2 regions of the Mycobacterium decipiens genome follow, and region 2 is predicted to be linked to the other one. Evidence: riboswitches for the same ligand, from Rfam matches in the RefSeq annotation. Region 2 holds a riboswitch; the other holds the start of a gene.

Region 1 (4,468 bases), 2.5 Mb from region 2:
AGGGCGCAGTTGGACGCCCAGCCCGACGGTGAGTTGCCGCCATTCGGATCCCCTTACGTCGTACCGCGATTGGTGCCGGTAGCCGGCAAGGGTGCCGTCGGGTCGGATACTGCAGCGGTGTCGCCGACCCGTATCCGGCTGAGTCGGGAAGACCTCCTAGAACGCTCGGGAGTGGCCGACGAATTGCTGACGGCCCTGCTCAAAGCCGGTGTGATCACCACTGGACCGGGCGGCTTCTTTGACGAACACTCCGTCGTGATCCTGCAATGCGCACGAGCGCTGGCCGAGTACGGGGTTGAGCCGCGGCATCTACGCGCCTTCCGCTCCGCGGCCGACCGGCAGTCTGACTTGATCGCCCAGATTGCGGGGCCGCTAGGCAAGGCTGGTGCCCGCGATCGCGCCGACGACTTGGCCCGTGAGGTCGCCGCACTCGCCATCACTTTGCACACCTCGCTAATCAAATCTGCCGTTCGCGACGTTCTTCACCGCTGAGGACTAGACTTCGTTCGACAGCTTGGTGTTCGACGTCACGGGAGCGGCGCGGCGCTCACCGCGTCGTCGCGCCAAGCTTGGGTCGGAGATGGTGGCATGTGCGGAGGGCAGACACTGATGGGTGAAGTTCGTGTTGTCGGCATTCGCGTCGAGCAGCCGCAGAACCAGCCGGTGTTGTTATTGCGCGAGGCCAACGGTGACCGATACCTGCCGATCTGGATCGGCCAGTCGGAGGCCGCCGCCATCGCGCTGGAGCAGCAAGGTGTCGAGCCACCACGTCCGCTGACGCATGACCTGATCAGGGATCTCATTGCTGCACTGGGGCATTCGCTCAAGGAGGTCCGCATCGTCGACCTGCAGGAAGGCACCTTCTACGCGGATCTGATCTTCGACCGCAACATCAAGGTGTCTGCCCGCCCCTCGGATTCGGTGGCCATCGCATTGCGGGTGGGCGTTCCGATTTACGTCGAGGAGGCCGTGCTCGCCCAGGCCGGTCTGCTGATTCCCGACGAAAGCGACGAGGAGGCGAACACCGCCGTTCGCGAGGATGAGGTGGAGAAGTTCAAGGAGTTTCTCGACAGCGTGTCACCCGACGATTTCAAGGCCACCTAGCTGGCCAGGCAGCCGATGTGCGCCGAACGGCGGGCCCCCGCTATGCCGCGCTTCTCGCGGGGCAGCAAAGTCACGGCCGCGTCTCATCTCACGTTGCAATTGTCGACACGCCTGGCGGTTAGCCCGCTATGAGCCCGGCGACCGCGATACTTAATCACGACTTGATAGTTAACCGGGAGCATCGCGACCATCGAACAGCGTATGCTCTCTAACACTCGGGCCCTAAGCAGATGGCTGTCGGGGGCAGCCAGTAACGCAGCTAGTGACAAGAGCGCGATTGGCGAGAGGAAGCACGGTGGGCGAGCAGCCACGTCAAGACCAGCTGGACCTTGCTGACCACACGGACACCGCTAGCAACGGTAGCGACGGTGTTGTCGCAGCGAGCGAGCCCGTGCAGCCCGGCCTGTTCCCCGACGATTCCGTTCCCGACGAGTTGGTGGGCTACCGCGGGCCGAGCGCCTGCCAGATCGCCGGGATCACCTACCGCCAGCTCGACTACTGGGCACGCACATCGTTGGTTGTCCCGTCGATCCGCAGCGCGGCAGGCTCCGGCAGCCAGCGGCTCTACTCGTTCAAGGACATCTTGGTTCTCAAGATCGTCAAGCGGTTGCTTGACACCGGCATCTCGCTGCACAACATCCGGGTTGCCGTCGACCATCTGCGCCAGCGCGGCGTCCAGGATCTGGCCAACATCACGTTGTTCTCCGACGGCACCACCGTCTACGAGTGCACGTCGGCCGAGGAGGTCGTCGACCTTCTGCAAGGCGGCCAGGGTGTCTTCGGTATTGCCGTCTCCGGCGCAATGCGTGAGCTGACGGGCGTTATTGCCGACTTCCACGGTGAACGCGCCGATGGCGGCGAGTCGATTGCTGCACCCGAAGACGAACTGGCTTCCCGGCGCAAGCATCGCGACCGCAAGATCGGCTAGCCGCGCCATCGTGTTCGGCAACTGCCGAGCCGCATGCTTTGAACTCTTTGATTTGTCTTGATTCGTCCTTGGCCAGGTCGCGCAGGTAAAGTTGGATACGCATCGCCCTCGCGCGGGAGAGTTCCGTGACCGCCAGTTACGGACGCCGAAGGAGCAACACCTCTCCGTCAACCTCTCAGGCACCCGGACCGCGTGGGGCCCCGATGCCTCTGGAAAGTGGTAAGCCGATCAGTCGGCTTGCCCGCCCATGGGGAAAGGCAGCCGGGTCAGGTTGTCGAATCTCTCAGGCGCCCGGCTCGGGTGGACGACAGAGGGAGAGGACCACAGCGTCATGCCGATGACGTTGCGGTCCCACCGAGCGTCAGGAGTCCGGAATGCCCGAACCGAACACATCCAACAGCCAGCCGAACTTCGCCGACCGGCACATCGGCCTGGATAGCAGGGCAGTCGAAACCATGCTGGCGGTCATCGGTGTCGACTCGCTCGATGACGTGGCGGCCAAGGCGGTCCCGGCGGGCATCCTCGACAAGCTCACCGACAGCGGCGCCGCACCGGGTTTGGACCGGCTGCCAGCGGCCGCCAGCGAGGCGGAGGCGCTGGCCGAGCTGCGAGCGCTGGCCGACGCCAACACCGTTGCCGTATCGATGATCGGGCAGGGCTACTACGACACGTTCACGCCGCCGGTGCTGTTGCGCAACATTCTGGAAAACCCGGCCTGGTATACCGCCTACACGCCGTACCAACCGGAGATCAGTCAGGGTCGGCTGGAAGCCTTGCTGAACTTCCAGACCCTGGTCACCGATCTCACCGGCCTCGAAATCGCGAACGCGTCGATGCTCGATGAAGGCACCGCGGCCGCCGAGGCCATGACCTTGATGCAACGCGCGGCACGCGGTGGCGCCAAGAGGCTGGCCGTCGACGCCGACGTCTTCACCCAGACCGCGGCGGTGCTGGCCACCCGCGCCAAGCCGCTGGGCATCGAGATCGTCACCGCCGACCTGCGCGCGGGGCTACCGGACGGCGACTTCTTCGGCGTCATCACCCAGCTGCCCGGGGCCAGCGGCCGGATCACCGACTGGTCCCCCCTGGTGGCGCAGGCCCACGACCGCGGCGCCCTGGTCGCCGTCGGCGCCGACTTGTTGGCGTTGACGCTGATCACGCCGCCCGGCGAGATAGGCGCCGACGTCGCGTTTGGCACCACGCAACGGTTCGGTGTGCCAATGGGATTCGGCGGCCCGCACGCCGGGTACCTGGCGGTGCACGCCAACCATGCCCGCCAGTTGCCCGGTCGGTTGGTCGGCGTATCCGTAGACAGTGACGGCACGCGGGCGTATCGCTTGGCCCTGCAGACTCGCGAGCAGCACATCCGCCGCGACAAAGCCACCAGCAACATCTGCACCGCGCAGGTGCTGCTGGCCGTGATGGCGGCGATGTACGCCAGTTACCACGGCGCCGAAGGGCTGACTGGCATCGCACGCCGGGTGCATTCGCACGCGCGCAACCTGGCCGCCGGCCTGTCGGGCGCCGGGATAGACGTGGTGCACCAGGCGTTCTTCGACACCGTGCTAGCCCGGGTGCCCGGCCGGGCGACGCACATCCAGGCCGCCGCCAAGGAGCGCGGAATCAACATCTGGCGGATGGACGACGACCACGTTTCGGTGGCGTGCGACGAGGCCACCACCGCCGAGCACGTCGGGGCCGTGCTGGCCGCGTTCGACGTGGCGACGGCGGGGGAGACCTTCGACGGGCCGGATATCGCGGCGCGGACGTCGGAGTTCCTGACGCATCCGGCGTTCAGGGAATACCGCACCGAGACGTCGATGATGCGGTACCTGCGTGCGCTGGCGGACAAGGATATTGCCTTGGACCGCAGCATGATTCCGCTCGGCTCATGCACGATGAAACTCAACGCGGCAGCCGAGATGGAGTCGATCACCTGGCCCGAATTCGGGCGTCAGCATCCGTTTGCTCCGGCGTCTGACACCCCGGGGCTGCGTCGACTCATTGCCGACCTGGAGCAGTGGCTGGTGCTGCTCACCGGCTATGACGCGGTGTCGCTGCAACCCAACGCGGGCTCGCAGGGCGAGTACGCCGGCCTATTGGCGATCCACGAGTACCACGCCAGCCGGGGCGAACCGCACCGCAACATCTGCCTGATCCCATCCAGTGCGCACGGCACCAATGCCGCGTCGGCGGCCTTGGCCGGCATGCGGGTGGTTGTGGTGGGTTGCCACCACAACGGTGACGTCGACCTCGATGATCTGCGCGCCAAGGTTGGCGAACATGCCGAGCGGCTGTCGGCGCTGATGATCACCTACCCGTCCACCCACGGCGTGTACGAGCACGATATCGCCGAGATCTGCGCCGCCGTGCACGACGCCGGCGGCCAAGTGTACGTCGATGGGGCCAACCTCAACGCCCTGGTCGGCCTGGCCC
Region 2 (4,468 bases):
GGTGCGGCCCAGATACAGTGGGCGGGCCGAGTGTTCGTCGAAGACGGCCAGGTAGTGGTAGGCGTGGCGGGCCATGCGGATCAGGTCGGGAATGGGTAGCAGGGTGGCGGCGCCGGTGACCGCGCGCCCGGCGCCCGACGTCAGCTCGGCCAGGGTGGTCGAGACGATGACGGTGACCGGCAGCCCGTTGTGGGTACCGAGTTTGGGGTCGCCGAGTTGGCCGCGGACCAGGGCGTTGAGTGCGTCGTGTTGGCGTTGGGCGGGGCTGCGGGTGTCGCTGCGGGTGGCCTCGTGGGTGGGTTCGCCGTTGGCGCAGGGGGTGGGGTTGTCGGGGTTGCACATGCCGGGGGCGGCGAAGCGGGCCAGCCAGGCATCGAGGTTGGCGCGCAGTTCGGGGGTGGCGATCAGCGTGGCGATGCTCATCCCGTCGGATCGTTGGCCGTGCCAGGTGAAGCCGCGTTGGCGGGCGCGGTCGGCGTCGGCGAATGTCCCGTCCGGGTTGATCAACAGGGCACACCGCTGGGCCAGTTTGTCGAGTTGATCCGGACGCAGTTGGGTGGCTTGGTGGGCTAGGAAGCGTTCGGCGTGTGCGACGGTGTCGGCCGGGGTGGTCTCGGATAGCTCGCGCACGAAGGTTTGGATGACCCGCAGGTGCTGGCCGTCGAGCAGCCCGGCGCGCCACGCATGGGCGGTGGCGGGCAACTGCGGGGGTAGCTGCCCGCCACTCAGGGTGACCCGCGCCGACAGCTGTGTCACGTCGTTGATCCGGCGGCGGGCCTCGGCACAGCTGATCCGCAACCAGTCGGCGATCACCTTGTGGGCCGGCCCGCCGATCGCGGCGGGATCTGCCCGCTCCAGCCCGGCGATCACGTCGTGGCTGACCGCGACCTGGCGTCGGCGCGAGGTTTCTAGGCGCTGCAGTGCGCGCAGCCGCACGGCCGGCCGCAGGCGCTCGAAGTTCAGCTCGCCGATGGCTGCCACCGCGGCATCCAGCGCGTCGAACGCGGCGGCCACCTCCACCGGCGCGGTGATCGCACTCATGTTCGAATGCTATTGCCGGACCTCGTCCCCCCGCCACGGCACCGACCACATCTGTGGACAAACACCAAACTGTGGACCCGCGCCGCAAACATCCAAGGGTGACAAGACGCCTACGTGGTGTGTATGTTGCTTCCCGTCACAACCGAACAGCCACTGACGCGATGCGGGAGAACCTCGAAGTCGAGGCGCCGTAGGAGCAATCTCCTCCCCGGGAATCTCTCAGGCCCAAGCACCGCACCGCCGAGGCAACTCTGGAGACAAGGACGGTCGCAGACCGACCTGACCGAAGGTGTAGAGCGGCGCCATGAGGCGACGCCACAGACTCTCAGGTTTCAGGACAGAGCGGGGAGGGCGCAACCAGCCCGGTGCGATTCGGGCTCACCGAGACCGGAGTTGGCCCTTGTCCGAACTACACCAGCCGACTTTTTGGCGGCCTCGCGCGGCCCGCATGCTGCCCGTACCGCGGCCGAAATTTGCGACGCGGAATGGCTATTTCGCCGGGCAGACGATTGCTCCGGGAACACCGTTGACCAACGCCGAACAGAACGGACCGAGCCGATGAACACCCTCAACGAATCCCTGGCCACGTTCGACCCCGACATCGCAGCCCTGATCGACAGCGAGCTACGCCGCCAGGAAACCGGCCTGGAGATGATCGCCTCGGAGAACTACGCGCCGCTGGCGGTGATGCAAGCTCAGGGTTCGGTCCTGACCAACAAGTACGCCGAGGGGTACCCGGGCCGGCGCTACTACGGCGGCTGCGAATACATCGACGGTGTCGAGCAGCTAGCCATCGACCGGGTCAAAGCCCTGTTCGACGCCGAATACGCCAACGTGCAACCACATTCGGGTGCCACCGCCAACGCCGCCACCATGCACGCCCTGCTGAACCCGGGCGACACCATCCTGGGGCTGTCGCTGGCTCATGGCGGTCACCTGACCCACGGGATGCGCATCAACTTCTCCGGCAAGCTCTACAACGTCGCCGCCTACGAAGTGTCCAAACAGGACTACCTCGTCGACATGGATGCGGTTGCCGAGGTGGCGCGCGAACAGCGGCCCAAAATGATCATTGCCGGCTGGTCGGCGTATCCCCGCCACCTGGACTTCGCCCGGTTCCGAGACATCGCCGACGAAATCGACGCCGTGCTGATGGTTGACATGGCACACTTCGCCGGCCTGGTCGCCACCGGCCTGCACCCCAGTCCGGTGCCGCACGCCCACGTCGTCACCTCCACCACCCACAAGACACTCGGCGGCCCCCGCGGCGGCATCATCTTGTGCAACGACGCCGCCATCGCCAAGAAGATCAACTCCGCGGTCTTCCCCGGGCAGCAGGGCGGGCCACTCGAACATGTCATCGCCGCCAAGGCCACCGCGTTCAAGATGGCCGCGCAGCCTGATTTCGCGCAACGGCAACAACGTTGCCTGGACGGCGCGCGCATCCTTGCCGACCGGTTGACCCAGCCGGACGTCGCCGAACAGGGCATCACCGTGCTGACCGGCGGCACCGACGTGCACCTCGTCCTGGTCGACCTGCGCGACGCCGAACTCGACGGCCAGCAAGCCGAAGACCGGTTGGCCGCGGTGGACATCACCGTCAACCGCAACGCCGTGCCCTTCGACCCGCGCCCCCCGATGGTCACGTCCGGACTGCGGATCGGCACCCCGGCGCTGGCCGCACGCGGCTTCTCCCTCAACGACTTCCGCGCTGTGGCGGACGTCATCGCGGCGGCGCTGACGGCCACCGCCGACGACCAGCTGAGTCCGCTCCGCGCCCAGGTCCAGCGGCTGGCCGCGCGCTATCCGCTCTACCCGGAACTGCACCGGGCATGACCATCAGCGTTTTCGACCTGTTCTCCATCGGCATCGGCCCGTCCAGCTCCCACACCGTGGGCCCGATGCGCGCGGCGAACCAGTTCGTGGTGGCGCTGCGCCGTGGCGGTCACCTGCATGCCCTCGAGGCGGTGCGAGTGGATCTGTTCGGCTCACTCGCGGCCACCGGCGCCGGCCACGGCACCATGTCCGCGATATTGCTGGGGTTGGAGGGCTGTGAGCCGGAAACGATTACCACCGATCACAAGGAGCGCCGCCTCGCCGAGATCGCGGCGTCCGGCCGAACACGAATCGGCGGTATCGTTTCGGTGCCGCTGACCGAGAGTGGTATTGACCTGCATCCCGATGTTGTCCTGCCCACACATCCCAACGGGATGACAATCACTGCCATCGACTCCCACGGCCGCGTCCTGGCCACCGAGACCTACTTCTCGGTGGGTGGGGGTTTCGTCGTCACCGAACAGACCAGCCGCAGCAGCGGCCAACATTCGTGCTCGGTTGCGCTTCCCTACGCCTCGGCTCAGGAACTGCTCGATGTCTGCGACCGGCTCGACATGTCGATCAGCGAAGTGGCGTTGCGCAACGAATCATGTTGCCGCACGGAGAACGAGGTACGCACCGGGCTGCTGCACCTGCGCGACGTCATGGTCGAGTGCGAACAGCGCAGTATCGCTCGCGACGGGTTGCTTCCTGGCACCCTCCAGGTACGCCGCCGAGCGAAGGTGTGGTACGAGCGTTTGAGCTCCGAAGACCCCACTCGCAAGCCGGAATTCGCTGAGGATTGGGTCAACCTGGTAGCGCTGGCGGTCAACGAGGAGAACGCCTCGGGCGGGCGAGTCGTCACCGCCCCGACCAACGGCGCCGCCGGCATCGTGCCCGCCGTCCTGCACTACGCCGCGCGCTACACGCCGGCTGGGGCCGCTGACCCCGACGATGTAACCGCGCGATTCCTGCTCACCGCGGGGGCCATCGGATCGTTGTTCAAGGAACGGGCGTCGATCTCCGGAGCCGAGGTCGGCTGTCAGGGGGAAGTTGGCTCCGCGGCCGCCATGGCCGCTGCCGGATTGGCTGAGATCCTCGGCGGCACACCGCGGCAAGTGGAGAACGCCGCCGAGATCGCCATGGAACACAGCCTCGGCCTGACCTGCGACCCCATCGCCGGGCTGGTGCAGATCCCCTGCATCGAACGCAACGCGATCTCGGCCGGCAAAGCCATCAACGCCGCGCGGATGGCACTGCGTGGCGACGGCTTCCATCGCGTCACCCTCGACCAGGTGATCGACACGATGCGCGCCACCGGTGCGGACATGCACACCAAGTACAAGGAGACCTCCGCCGGAGGGCTCGCCATCAACGTCGCCGTCAACATCGTCGAGTGCTGACCAACCCACGCCTTGACCAAAGGGCCTCGCCGCGATACTGATGCGAGGTATGGCCGACATGGGTACGACGCTGGGTGGATCGGTCCACTTCGCCGGGCTTAGCGACATCGGGCGGCAACGATCCAGCAACCAAGATTGCTGGGGAGCGGACGCCGACCAGGCGCTATTCATGGTTGCCGATGGGGTGGCCGGCAGCACCGACGGCGCGC

What was found. A riboswitch is a leader RNA that binds a small molecule or an ion and turns the genes downstream of it on or off. The one in region 2 is predicted to bind glycine.
Region 1: it holds a riboswitch for glycine, as region 2 does, so the genes downstream of both, gcvP (aminomethyl-transferring glycine dehydrogenase) here and glyA (serine hydroxymethyltransferase) in region 2, are expected to answer to the same signal.

Annotation. Positions count from the first base shown of each region.
Region 1 covers NZ_OY970459.1:2,651,312-2,655,779, forward strand. Annotated here, with positions in the region: gene AADZ55_RS11775 (MerR family transcriptional regulator) at 1-492, shown strand, start outside; gene AADZ55_RS11780 (bifunctional nuclease family protein) at 610-1,104, shown strand; gene AADZ55_RS11785 (MerR family transcriptional regulator) at 1,400-2,032, shown strand; glycine riboswitch at 2,136-2,233, shown strand; glycine riboswitch at 2,234-2,353, shown strand; gene gcvP (aminomethyl-transferring glycine dehydrogenase) at 2,407-4,468, shown strand, end outside.
Region 2 covers NZ_OY970459.1:135,648-140,115, reverse strand. Annotated here, with positions in the region: gene AADZ55_RS00675 (HNH endonuclease signature motif containing protein) at 1-1,041, opposite strand, end outside; glycine riboswitch at 1,196-1,286, shown strand; gene glyA (serine hydroxymethyltransferase) at 1,600-2,877, shown strand; gene AADZ55_RS00665 (L-serine ammonia-lyase) at 2,874-4,259, shown strand; gene AADZ55_RS00660 (PP2C family protein-serine/threonine phosphatase) at 4,318-4,468, shown strand, end outside.